3 regions of the Planomonospora corallina genome follow, and region 3 is predicted to be linked to each of the others. Evidence: riboswitches for the same ligand, from Rfam matches in the RefSeq annotation. Region 3 holds a riboswitch; each other region holds the start of a gene.

Region 1 (4,056 bases), on a different contig from region 3:
CGGCGAGCCAGCCGCCGTCGCGCACCCGCAGGTCGACCCCGGACAGCACCTCCCTGCCGTCGAGGGAGACTCCCAGGCCCTCGGCCCGGATCCGGCTCATGCCGTCCCCTGCCGGGTCATGCGCAGCACGGCGACGAAGAAGGGCGCGCCGACGAAGGCGGTGACCACGCCGATGGGCAGTTCGGCCGGGGCGAGCGCGGTCCGGGCGATCACGTCGGCGAGGACGAGGAAGGCGGCGCCGCCCAGCAGGGAGAGCGGGAGCACGACCCGGTAGGAGCCGCCGGCCAGGCGGCGCACGACGTGCGGGACGACGATGCCGACGAAGCCGATCAGCCCGCTGACGGCCACGGCCGCGGCGGTGGCCAGGGAGGCGGCGAGCAGGACGGCGAGCCGGGCCCGGGCGGCGTGCAGGCCGAGGCTGGCGGCCTCGTCGTCGCCGACGGAGAGCACGTCGAGCACCCGCCCGTGCAGGAGCAGCACGCCCGCCGAGACGGCCGCGTAGGGGGCGACGAGGGTGAGCTTCTCCCAGCCTCCGCCGACGTCGCCGAGCATCCAGGCGTAGATGCGTTCGAGCTCGTCGACGCCGAGCTGCTGCACGAACGTCTGGCCGGCGGTGAAGAAGGACGAGACGGCGACCCCGGCGAGGACCAGGGTGGCGGTCCCGCCGCCTCGGCCCGCGACGTTGCCCAGGGCGTAGGCGAGCAGCACGCCGCCCACGGCCCCGGTGAAGGCCGCGACCGGGATGACGAGGGAGACGTCGTTCCCCTCCAGGAAGACGATCGCCGCCGTGGTCGTGAGCCCGGCGCCCGCGGCGGCGCCCAGCAGGTAGGGGTCGGCGAGCGGGTTGCGGAACACGCCCTGGTAGGCGGCCCCGGCGAGGGCGAGCAGGCCGCCGACGACCGCGCCGAGCAGGACCCGGGGCAGGCGCAGCTCCAGCAGCAGGTTCTGCTCGACGGGGGTGAGCCCGGCGTCGGCGGAGACCAGCGGGAGCCAGTCGGCCAGCTGCAGCACGACCTGCCGGGGGGTGATGCCGGCCGCTCCGCCCAGCAGCCCGGCGACCACGGCGGCCAGCAGGGCGCCGAGCGCGAGCGCGAGCGGCCCGGGCCGCAGCCCGGCCGCCCGCCGCGGGGCGCCGGAGGAAGGTCCGCCGGCGGAAGACCCACCGGCGGAAGATCCGCCGGCTGGGGGCTCCGCGGCCGAAGGCCCACAGGCTGCCGGCTCTGCGAGCTCGGCGGGCGCTGCGGGATCCGCGGCCGGAGACCCGTCGGCGCGGGGGAGGACCGGGTCCTCCCCCGCGGCCGGGACCCGGTCCTCGGTGCGGCCGGCCGCGCCGGCGCGGCGGGGCGGCGGGGTCACCTACTTCGCCGCGGCCTTGCCCACGGCCTCGCCGACCTGCTGGACGAGGTCGGCGACGCGCGGTCCCCAGCGGGAGGCGATGTCGTCGTCGAGGGCGATCACCCGGTCGCCGGTGACGGCGGAGAGCTTGGACCAGCCGGGGCGCTTGGCGAGGGTCTCCCCGGACTGCCCGCAGCACTTGGTGTCGGCCAGGAAGATCAGGTCGGGGTCGGCCTGGGCGACGAACTCCGCCGAGAGCTTGGGGTAGCCGCCGGCCAGGTCCGGGGCCTTGTCGGCGATGTTGGTCAGGCCGAACAGGGAGTAGACCTGGCCGACGAAGGTGGTGGAGGTCACCGAGTAGGGCGTGGTGTCCAGCTCGTGGTAGTAGGTCAGCTTCGCGTCCTTGGGCGCGGCGGCCACGGCCTCCTCGATCTTCTTCTTCATGCCGGCCACGACCTGCTCGGCCCCGGCGGCGTTGCCGGTGGCCGCGCCCAGGTCGGCGATCTGGTCGTAGGCGTCGTCGAGCTTGGCGGCGGCGGGCTCCAGCAGCACCGGGACGCCGACCTTGGTCAGCTTGGCGACGATGCCGTCGGTGTCCGTGGCGAGCACGACCAGGTCGGGCTTGTGCGCGATGACCGCCTCCGCGTTCGGCTTGAAGCCGGACAGGTCGGTCCTGGGCGCCTCGGCGGGGTGGTTGGACTGGTCGTCCACCGCGACGACCTGGGACCCGGCGCCGACGGCGAAGAGGGCCTCGGTGGCGGTGGGCGAGAGGGAGACGATGCGCTCGGGCCGCGCGCCGATGGTGACGGAGCCGTTGCCCGCCTCGACCGTGACCGGGAAGCCCGGCGCGGCGGCGGAAGGAGCTCCGGAGGAGGAAGAGGAGGTGCTCGGAGAGGCGGTGGTGGCGCTCTGGCCGCAACCGGCCAGGGTCAGCACACCCAGGAGAGCGCCCGCGAAGGCGGTGCGTACGGGCCGCACGGGGAGGTCCTTTCACTTGCTGGAACCGAGGACCCGCGAGAACGCGACGGGCCACCCTTTTCCGCGAGGGTCGACGGCGTCGGCGCGGTGGCAGGCGACCTGGCTCGGCCCGGAGGCCATGACAGTTGCGGGACAGCGCCGGACTCGCACCGGACTTCGCTACACACTGCGCGTCGGACAAACGGTACCAACTCCCCCGGCATCCGGACGCGTCTGACCGGCCTGCCGGCCGGACCGCACCTCTGCCGCACCCCTCCCGCACCCCTGTCACCGCGGCGCTCCCGGGGCGCGCGGAGGCCCGGAGGCACCCTCGCCCGGGGTCCGCGGGAGCCGAGACGGCATGATGGACCCACCATGGACGAGATGATTCTGCTCCGGCACGGCGAGACCGAGTGGAGCCGGGACCGGCGGCACACCGGCCGCACCGACATGCCGCTGACACTCCGGGGCGAGGACGAGGCGCGGGCGCTCGCCCCGCTGATCTCCGGCAGGCGCTTCGGCCTGGTGCTGGTCAGCCCGGCCCTGCGGGCCCGCCGGACGGCCGAGCTCGCCGGGCTGGACCGCTACGAGACCGACCCGGACATGTGGGAGTGGGACTACGGAGGCTACGAGGGCATCACCACCGCGACGATCCGCGAGACCCGCCCCGACTGGTACCTGTGGCGCGACGGCGTCGTCCCCGGCGACGCCGCGCACCCCGGCGAGAGCATCGCGCAGGTCGGCGCCCGCGCCGACCGGGTCCTCGAGCGCGCCCGGGCGGCCACCGGCGCGGTCGCGCTGGTCGCCCACGGCCACTACCTGCGGATCCTGGCCGCCCGCTGGATCGGCCAGGATCCCGAGGAGGGCCGTTTCCTCCGGCTGGACACCGGCACCTACTCGCGTCTCGGCTTCGAGCACGGCCGGCCGGTGATCCTCACCTGGAACGCCCCGGTCTGACCGGCCGCCGGCCGGGCCGGCGGTGGGAGCCGGGAGCGGAGGTCGGTCAAGGGGGATCTCGCAAAGCACTACCGGCGGGACCGGAAGGGGCAGCGGCGGGCGGGTAGGAAACGGGGTTCGGGTCCGATCCACCACCGGAAGGACTGATCATGAGAATCCTGGCCCGTGCCCACCAGATCCCGGCCCGGTCCGCCGCCGGGGCGATCATCCTGAACTCGGGACTGGCCAAGGGCTCCGCCGACAGGGAGACGGCCACCGGGCTCCACGGGATGGCGGCGGGGACCTACCCGTTCCTCGCGGACATGGACCCCGAGGAGTTCACCCGGCTGCTGTCCAGGGCCGAGATCGCGCTCGGCGCGGCGCTGCTCGTCCCCGTCGTGCCGTCGCTGCTGGCCGGCCTCGCGCTCACGGCCTTCGCCGGAGGACTGCTCGGCCTGTACCTCAAGACACCGGGACTGCGGCAGGAGGGGAGCCTGCGTCCCACCCCGGAGGGCAACGCGATCGCCAAGGACGTCTGGCTGATGGGGATCGGCGCCGGGCTGGTGGCCGAGGAGCTCGTCTCCTGCCCCTGACTCCGGCCTGTGCCCCTGACCTGCCCCTGATCCCGGTCCGTGTCCCTGATCCGCGCCTCTGTCCCCGGCCCGGCCGCCGTACCGGGGACCGCCCGTGCGACCACCGCGGCGGGTGCGGGCCGTACGGGGAGCGCCCGGCCGGCGGCGCGGCGGGTGCGGGCCGTACAGGGGAGCGTCGGCCGCTCGGGGCGGGCGGCTCAGGCCGCGGCCACCGCGGCGGGCAGCGGGCCCCGGC
Region 2 (4,056 bases), on a different contig from region 3:
CCTCGGGGGCGTTGACGTGCTGGTAGAGGTTGAGGACCAGGTTGTTGGCCACGATCGAGTCGCCGGTGGCGAAGAACGCCACCAGCCGGTTGATCAGGTGCCGCTCCTGGGGCGTCATCTTCGCCAGGTCGGCGAGGTCGGAGTGGAGGTCCACCTCCTCCACCGTCCAGGTGTTGCGGATGGCGGCCCGGTAGCGCTCGTAGAAGTCGGGGTAGCGCATCGGCCGCAGGGTCAGGTCCATGCCGGGGTCGAGCAGCATGCTGGGATGTCTCCGTATCGGTTCGTCCGCGGGCCGCGGGAGGCCGTCGCGGGGTGTCAGAGGTCGTGTCGCGGCCGGCGGCGGAGGGCGCCGGCCGGGGGGGGCGGCCGCCGGGAGCGTGGGGGCGGCCGCGGCGGGCGCTACTGGCAGGCCTCGCAGACCTCGGGGTTCTCCAGGGAGCAGGCGACGGCGTCCGCGTCGGGAGCGGCCGCGGGCGCCGCCTGCGCGGCCACCGTGGTCTGGGCGATCCGCGTCGCGGGGCGCGAGCGCAGGTAGTAGGTGGTCTTCAGCCCCGACTTCCAGGCGTAGGCGTACATCGAGGAGAGCTTGCCGATGGTCGGGGTGGCCATGAAGAGGTTCAGCGACTGCGACTGGTCGACGTACGGCGTGCGCGCGGCGGCCAGGTCGATCAGCGCCTTCTGCGGCAGTTCCCAGGCGGTCCGGTAGAGGACCTTGAGGTCGCCGGGGATCCCCGGGATGTCCTGGACCGAGCCGTCGGCCCGCTTGATCGCGTCCCGGACCTCCTCCGTCCACAGGCCGCGCTCCTCCAGGTCGCGGACGAGATACCGGTTGACCTGGAGGAACTCCCCCGACAGGGTCTCGCGCTTGAAGACGTTGGACACCTGCGGCTCGACGCACTCGTAGCAGCCGGCGATGGAGGCGATGGTGGCGGTCGGCGCGATGGCGATCAGCAGCGAGTTGCGCAGGCCGGTCCCGGCGATCCGCTCCCGGAGCGCGGCCCACTCCGCGGAGCGGCCCGCCCCGTGGCTGCCCGCGTAGTGGTCGGGGTGGAGCACGCCCGCCGCGGCGCGGGTCGCGCCGTAGGAGGGGTGGCGGCCCCGCTCGGCGGCCAGGTCCGCGGAGGTGGCGTAGGCGGCCAGCGCGATCTCCTCGGCGATCCGGGTGGACAGCTCCAGCGCCTCGCGCGAGTCGAACGGCAGGCGCAGTGCGAAGAACACGTCGGCCAGGCCCATCACGCCCAGCCCGATCGGCCGCCACCGCCGGTTGGCGGCCTCGGCCTCCGGGGTGGGGTAGAAGCCCAGGTCGATGGTGCGGTCCAGGAAGCGCACGGCGGTGCGCACGGTACGGCGCAGCCGGGCCCAGTCGAGGCCGCCGCCGGCCCCGTCCCCGGCCCCGCCGCCGGTCAGGTGGGCGGCCAGGTTGACCGAGCCGAGGTTGCAGACGGCGGTCTCGGCGTCGCTGGTGACCTCGAGGATCTCGGTGCAGAGGTTGGACAGGTGGATGACGTTGCCGGGCAGCGCGGTCTGGTTGGAGGTCCGGTTGGCCGCGTCCTTGAAGGTCATCCAGCCGTTGCCGGTCTGGGCCAGGGTGCGCATCATCCGGCCGTAGAGGGTGCGGGCGGGGATGCTCCGCACGGCCTGCCCGGCGGCCTCGGCGGCCCGGTAGGCGGCGTCGAACGCCTCTCCGTACAGGTCGACCAGGTGCGGGACGTCCTTGGGGTCGAACAGCGACCAGTCGGCGTCGGCCTCGACCCGGCGCATGAACTCGTCGGGGACCCAGTTGGCCAGGTTGAGGTTGTGGGTGCGCCGGGCCTCCTCGCCGGTGTTGTCGCGCAGCTCCAGGAACTCCTCGATGTCGGCGTGCCAGGTCTCCAGGTAGACGCAGGCCGCGCCCTTGCGCCGGCCGCCCTGGTTGACCGCGGCGACGCTGGCGTCGAGGGTGCGCAGCCACGGCACGATCCCGTTGGAGTGGCCGTTGGTGCCGCGGATCAGCGAGCCCCGGGAGCGGACCCGGCTCCAGGAGACGCCGATGCCCCCGGCGTACTTCGACAGGCGCGCCACCTGCCCGTAGCGCTCGTAGATCGCCTCCAGCTCGTCGCGGGGCGAGTCGAGCAGGAAGCAGGACGACAGCTGCGGGCGGCGGGCGCCGGAGTTGAACAGGGTGGGCGAGCTGGGCAGGTAGGACAGGCTCGTCATGAGCCCGTACAGCTCGGCGGCCTCGGCGACCGTCTCGGACAGGCCGCAGGCCACCCGGAGGAAGAAGTGCTGGGGGCGCTCGAGGACCTTGCGGGTCTCGGGGTGGCGCAGCAGGTAGCGGTCGTAGACCGTGCGCAGCCCGAAGTACTCGAAACGGGTCTCCTCGCGGACCAGCGCGTCCAGCTCCGCGGCGTGGGCGGCGACGAACTCCGCCAGCCGGTCGGCGACCAGCCCGGCCGCGTGGGTCGCGGCGACGGACTCGGAGAAGGTCCGCACGCCGTGCCCGGCGGCCTCCTCGGCGATCAGCCCGTCCAGCAGGGCCGCGGCGATCCGGGAGTTCTCCGGGTCGGAGATCACCCGGGCGGCGGCCTCCTCGATGGCCAGCCGCCGGGCCTCCGCGCCGCCGCCGGCGGCGGTGGCGCCGTCCGCCGCCCCGGTCACGGTGCCGTCCATGGTCTGTGTCACGTGCATCCCTCGCCTGCTGCGTTCCCCGTGGGTACGGCTCTCGCGGGACGGCACGCGTCGGAGGGCGGATCCGTGGCCGGATTCGGGCATGCGGGTCCGCCTCGTCCGCGGGCCCTCCCTCGAGGCCCTGGACTGTCTCCGTGGCGGGACGGCCGCGGCCACCGCGCTCCCGCGGGGCCGCTCCGGGCCTCCCGCGGGAGCCGGACCCGGCTCCCCTGCCACGCGTCACCGGCAGGTCTTCGGACTCACGGGCGTCGCGTTCGCGTTCTCCTACTGGCCGTCGCTTCCCAGGTCTCCCCAGTGCTCGACTGACGGCGGTCGTTCCCGTTCACCGCTGCGGGGCAGTCCCGGAATCGCACCGGGTTCCCTCTTGCCTCGCCCCGCGACGGGGCGAACCAGCAACGAGGAGGATCCTACATCTAGGGGCGGATCACGCAACCGGCCCTACAATTTGTGTCGGAGGGGCGCAGCAGTCCGAGTTCGTAGAGCACCCCCCGGGTGCGTTCGGTCTCGGTGGACAGCCAGTGGCGGAAGTCGTCCCCGCTCAGGTAGAGACGCTCCCAGCCGTGCGCCGCGCACAGCTCCCGCCAGCGCGGGGAGGCGTCGATCCGGTCGCAGAGCGCCACGGCGGACTCGCGGTCCCCGGCGCCCATCTTCGCCCCGCCCAGCACCCCGCGCCAGTCGCTGTACTCCAGTCGGACGTCGAGCTCCATGAGCGCCGGAGCCTCGATCCCGTCGATCCGCTCACGGGCGGAGACCGCCAGCGGCCGGAGCCGCCCGGCGGCGATCTCGCCGGCCAGGGAGCGCACCGGCCCCAGGACGGCGGCCACCCGCCCGGCGTGGAGGGCTTCGACGGACTGGGCGGTGGTGGCGTAGGCGGCGTAGTCGAGCAGCCGGGCGTCCACGCCGAGGCACTTGCCGATCATTCCGTACAGGATGTGCTCCGGGCTTCCCAGGGCCCGGCCGCCGACCGCCAGCGCGGCCGGGTCGCGCCGGAGCCCGCCGGCGAGGTCCTCGAAGGAGCGCAGCCGCGAGCCGGCGGAGACGGCCAGCACCGCCCGCTCGCCGACCAGGCGGGCGAGCGGGGTCGTGGCCCCGGCCAGGTCGACCGCGCCGGAGATCTCCGCTCCGGCGACCAGCGGCATCCCTGCGACCAGCAGGCCGCCGCCCCGGGCGAACGGCAGGCCCGGACCGCCGGCCGCGGCGAGGGCGGCGAGGGCGGCGGCCCCGGCGCCGCCCGGATGGTTGCCCACCTCGGCGGTCAGGGCCAGCCCGTCGCCGGTCACCGTCTCGGCCAGTGCCCGGGCGACCAGGTCGGCGTCCTGCCCGTGCGCCGCGGGCGCGATGATGGAGAGCCTCCCGGCGACCGGCCCTCCGCCGCCCGCCGGGCCGCAT
Region 3 (4,056 bases):
CGCCGGCGGCGACCTCCCCCAGCGGGAGGTGCTCGGCGCGGAGCTCGGAGCTGAGCAGGCGGGCCAGCCCCATGCGGAAACGCCCGGTCTCGCAGTCGATGACCAGGGCGGCGACGCCCGTTCCCGCCAGCCACCGGGCGGCCCGGTGCGCCCGGTCCACCGGGTCGGGACCGGCGGTGGCCCGGCCGTCGGTGACGACGACGAGCAGGGCCCTGCGCAGGGGGTCGCGCAGGCGCTCCACCCGCAGCACCTCGGCCGCGGTGAGCAGGCCCTCGGCCAGCGGCGTGCGGCCTCCGGCGGGCAGCTCGCCCAGCCGGGCGGCGGCGACGTCGACCGACGAGGTCGGAGGCAGGAGGACCTCGGCGCGGGCCTGCCGGAACGTCACCAGCCCCACCTTGTCGCGCCGCCGGTAGGCGTCCAGGAGCAGGGAGACGATCGCCGTCTTGACCTGGGTCATGCGGCGGCGCGCCGCCATCGAGCCGGAGGCGTCGACGCAGAAGAGGATCAGGTTCGACTCCTGGCCCTGGGTGACGGCGATCCGCAGGTCCTCCCCCCGGACCAGCAGCCCGGCGCCCCGGCGGCCCCGCGCCCGCTGGTGCGGGGCCGCGGCCCGGAGCGTCTCCAGCAGGTGGACCGGGCCCGGCCCCTCCTCGGGTCCGCGGGCCCCGATCCGGCGTCCGGTCCGGGTGAGGGCGGGGGAGCGGCGGCCGGTCTCGCCGGCGCCGAGGCCGGCGACGCGGAAGGTCCTGGGCCGGTAGGGGACGCCGGGCGGGACGACCGCGGCAGCGCCATCCCCGGGCCCGCCGCCGTCGGAGTCCTGCCCGGGCGCGCCGCCGGCGGCGCCTTCCCCGGATCCGTCGCCGGCGCCGGGCGGGTCGGCGTTCCGCTCCCGCCGCCGGTCCTGCGGCGTCCCGTTCCCGTTCCCGTTCCCGTCACGCTGCTCCGGCTCCGGTCCCGGCCCGTCGGCCGCCTCAGTCCCCGGCCCGTCGGCCGGCGGCTCCCCGGGCGCGCCGGGGGAGGACGGACCGGACGGGGGAGCAGAGGGCGGAGGCGGGTCGGGAGGGAGGTCTCCCCGCCCGAGGAGCTCGTCGAGCAGCTCCTCGTCGAGCCCGGGGGCGTCGAACGGGTTGCGGCGGCGGCGGTGCGGGAGGGCCAGCCGGGCGGCGGCCCGGATGTCCTCGCGGGTGACGGAGGCGCGCCCGTGCCAGGCCGCGTGGGCGGCCGCCGCCCGGGCCGTGACGAGGTCGGCCCGCATGCCCTCGACCTCGAAGGCCGCGCAGATCTCCGCGATCTTGAGCAGGGACGCGTCATCGAGCTCGACCCGGCCGAGCAGCTCCCGCGCCCGGCCGATCCGGCGGGTCAGGTCCGCCTCCGCGCCGGCGAAGCGGGCGGCGAAGCCCTCCGGGTCCTCCTCGTAGGCCAGGCGGCGCCTGACCACCTCGACCCGGGTGCGCGGATCCCGGGGCGCGCGGGCCTCCACGGTCAGGCCGAACCGGTCGAGCAGCTGGGGCCGGAGCTCCCCCTCCTCCGGGTTCATCGTGCCGACCAGGACGAACCGGGCGGCGTGGACGACCGAGACCCCGTCGCGCTCGACGGTGGACCGCCCCATCGCGGCGGCGTCAAGCAGCAGGTCGACCAGGTGGTCGTGGAGCAGGTTCACCTCGTCGACGTAGAGGATGCCGCGGTGGGCGCGGGCGAGCAGGCCGGGCTCGTAGGCCGTGACGCCCTCGGACAGGGCCCGCTCCAGGTGCAGCGAGCCGAGCACCCGGTCCTCGGTCGCGCCGACGGGCAGCTCGACGAGGCGGACCGGCCTGGTCTCGACGGCGGCGTCCGCCGGGAAGGGGCCGTCAGGGGAGAGCGGGTCGCGCTCCCGGGGGTCGCTGGAGAACCGGTCCCCGGCGATCACCTCGATGGGCGGCAGCACCCGGGCCAGCGCCCGGACCATGGTCGACTTGGCCGTGCCCTTCTCGCCCCGGATGAGGACGCCGCCGATGGCGGGGGAGACCGCGGTGAGGGTGAGGGCGAGCGCCATGTCGTCGGAGCCGATGACCGCGCTGAAAGGGAAAGGGGGTGGCATGTGAGGCTCCCGCTCGTCCGCCGTCCGAGAGCACGAGGCCGGTCTTCGGACTTCCCAGGTCGTCGTGCCTGAGTCACCGCAGCGGGCCTGTGCCGGATTCTCACCGGCTTCCCAGATTCTCCCCGTGAGGGGCACCTCGTGCTGATGTGCCCGCCAAGGTTACCCCTCCGCCTGATCCGGTGGAAGCGCGGGGGCGCCGGGACCGGGGGAGGATCGGGACCGGGAGAGGCGCCGGGAGGAGAGGTGCCGGGACCGGGGGAGGACCGGGACCGGGAGAGGCGCCGGGAGGAGAGGTGCCGGGACCGGCGGGGGTTCAGGGGCGGCGGGGCACTAGGGTCATGCGGCATGACCGCCCTCGTGACCGTTGTCGGGATCGGAGCCGACGGCTGGGCGTCGCTCCAGGACAGACCCCGCAGGCTCGTCGAACGGGCCGGGACCCTGATCGGCGGCGCCCGGCACCTGGCGCTGGCGCCCCCCGTGGCCGGGCAGCGCCGGCTGACCTGGCCGTCCCCGCTGCGCGCCGGCCTCGGCGCCCTGCTGTCCTCCTGCTCGGGCGAGATCGTGGCCCTGGCCTCGGGGGACCCCCTGGTCTCCGGCGTGGGGAGCACGCTGATCGACGTGCTGGGCAGGGACCGCGTGGAGATCATCCCGGCGGTGTCGTCGGTCGCGCTGGCCCGGGCCAGGATGCGCTGGCCCGCCGAGACCGCGAGCGTGCTCAGCCTCGTCGGCCGGGACCCGCGGACGCTGCTGCGGCTGCTGGCCCCGGACCGGCGCGTATTGATCCTGTCCGGAGACGGCACCACCCCCCGCCGGGTCGCGGAGCTCCTGCTGGCCGCGGGTTTCGGCACCAGCGAGCTGACGGTCCTGTCCGACCTGGGCACCGAACGGGAGGCGGCGTTCCGGGCGACGGCCGCCGACGGGGTGCCCGCCGGGTTCCCGCCCCTGAACATCGTGGCGGTCGAGTGCGCCGGGACTCCCGCGGGCCTCTCCCTCGTGGCGGGCCTGCCCGACGAGGTCTTCGAGCACGACGGCCAGCTCACCAAGCGCGACGCGCGGGCCTCGGCGCTGGCCCGGCTCGCCCCTGCGCCCGGCCAGTTGCTGTGGGACGTGGGCGCGGGCGCCGGCTCGGTCGCCATCGAGTGGATGCGGACCGACGCCTCCTGCCGGGCCGTCGCGATCGAGTCCCACCCGGACCGGGCCCGGCGCATCTCGGCGAACGCCGCGGCGCTCGGCGTCCCCGGCCTGCGGGTCGTGCACGGCAGCGCTCCCGGAGCGCTGCACGGGCTGGAGGCCCCCGACGCGGTCTTCGTCGGCGGCGGCGCCACCGGTGAGGGCGTGCTCGACCTGTGCTGGCAGGCGCTGAGGCCCGGCGGGCGCCTGGTCGTGCACGGCGTCACCCTGCAGACGGAGTCCCTGCTGGCGGCCCGGTACGGCACGCTCGGCGGCGAGCTGGTACGGCTCAGCGTGGAGCGGGCCGCGCCGCTCGGGACGTTCGACGGATGGAGACCGGCCCGGGCCGTCACCCAGTGGTCGCTGCGGAAGGATGGAAGTTGACCGTTCACTTCGTCGGGGCCGGCCCCGGAGCCGCCGACCTGCTCACGCTGCGCGCCGTGACGATGCTGCGGCGGGCGGACGTCTGCCTCTACCCCGGCACCTACATCGACGAGCACGTGCTCTCGCACTGCCGCGAGGACGCCGTGCTGGTCGACACCCGGGACCTCGACCTCGACCGGATCGTCGGCCGCCTCGTCGAGGCCCACGAGGCCGGGCGCGACGTCGTCCGGCTCTGCTCGGGGGACCCGTCGATCTACTCGGCCCTCGCCGAGCAGACCAGCCGCCTGGACGAGCACGGCGTGCCCTGGGACGTGACCCCGGGAGTGCCCGCCTACGCCGCGGCCGCCGCGCTGCTGGGCAGGGAGCTGACGGTGCCGACGCTCGCCCAGTCCGTCGTGCTCACCCGCACGCGGGCCCGGTCGAGC

Evidence for each region. Region 3 has a riboswitch for cobalamin ahead of ACFOWE_RS12135 (VWA domain-containing protein). Riboswitches for the same ligand answer to the same signal wherever they lie in the genome.
Region 1: it holds a riboswitch for cobalamin, as region 3 does, so the genes downstream of both, ACFOWE_RS15165 (ABC transporter substrate-binding protein) here and ACFOWE_RS12135 (VWA domain-containing protein) in region 3, are expected to answer to the same signal.
Region 2: it holds a riboswitch for cobalamin, as region 3 does, so the genes downstream of both, ACFOWE_RS00945 (ribonucleoside-diphosphate reductase subunit alpha) here and ACFOWE_RS12135 (VWA domain-containing protein) in region 3, are expected to answer to the same signal.

What each region holds. Positions count from the first base shown of each region.
Region 1 covers NZ_JBHSBM010000017.1:432,411-436,466, reverse strand. Annotated here, with positions in the region: gene ACFOWE_RS15175 (ABC transporter ATP-binding protein) at 1-100, opposite strand, end outside; gene ACFOWE_RS15170 (FecCD family ABC transporter permease) at 97-1,071, opposite strand; gene ACFOWE_RS15165 (ABC transporter substrate-binding protein) at 1,357-2,313, opposite strand; cobalamin riboswitch at 2,386-2,520, opposite strand; gene ACFOWE_RS15160 (histidine phosphatase family protein) at 2,668-3,249, shown strand; gene ACFOWE_RS15155 (hypothetical protein) at 3,399-3,821, shown strand; gene ACFOWE_RS15150 (hypothetical protein) at 4,019-4,056, opposite strand, start outside.
Region 2 covers NZ_JBHSBM010000005.1:55,147-59,202, forward strand. Annotated here, with positions in the region: gene ACFOWE_RS00940 (ribonucleotide-diphosphate reductase subunit beta) at 1-259, opposite strand, end outside; gene ACFOWE_RS00945 (ribonucleoside-diphosphate reductase subunit alpha) at 400-2,661, opposite strand; cobalamin riboswitch at 2,875-3,076, opposite strand; gene ACFOWE_RS00950 (Bug family tripartite tricarboxylate transporter substrate binding protein) at 3,081-4,056, opposite strand, start outside.
Region 3 covers NZ_JBHSBM010000016.1:212,571-216,626, forward strand. Annotated here, with positions in the region: gene ACFOWE_RS12135 (VWA domain-containing protein) at 1-2,077, opposite strand, end outside; cobalamin riboswitch at 2,097-2,231, opposite strand; gene cbiE (precorrin-6y C5,15-methyltransferase (decarboxylating) subunit CbiE) at 2,423-3,631, shown strand; gene ACFOWE_RS12145 (cobalt-precorrin-4/precorrin-4 C(11)-methyltransferase) at 3,577-4,056, shown strand, end outside.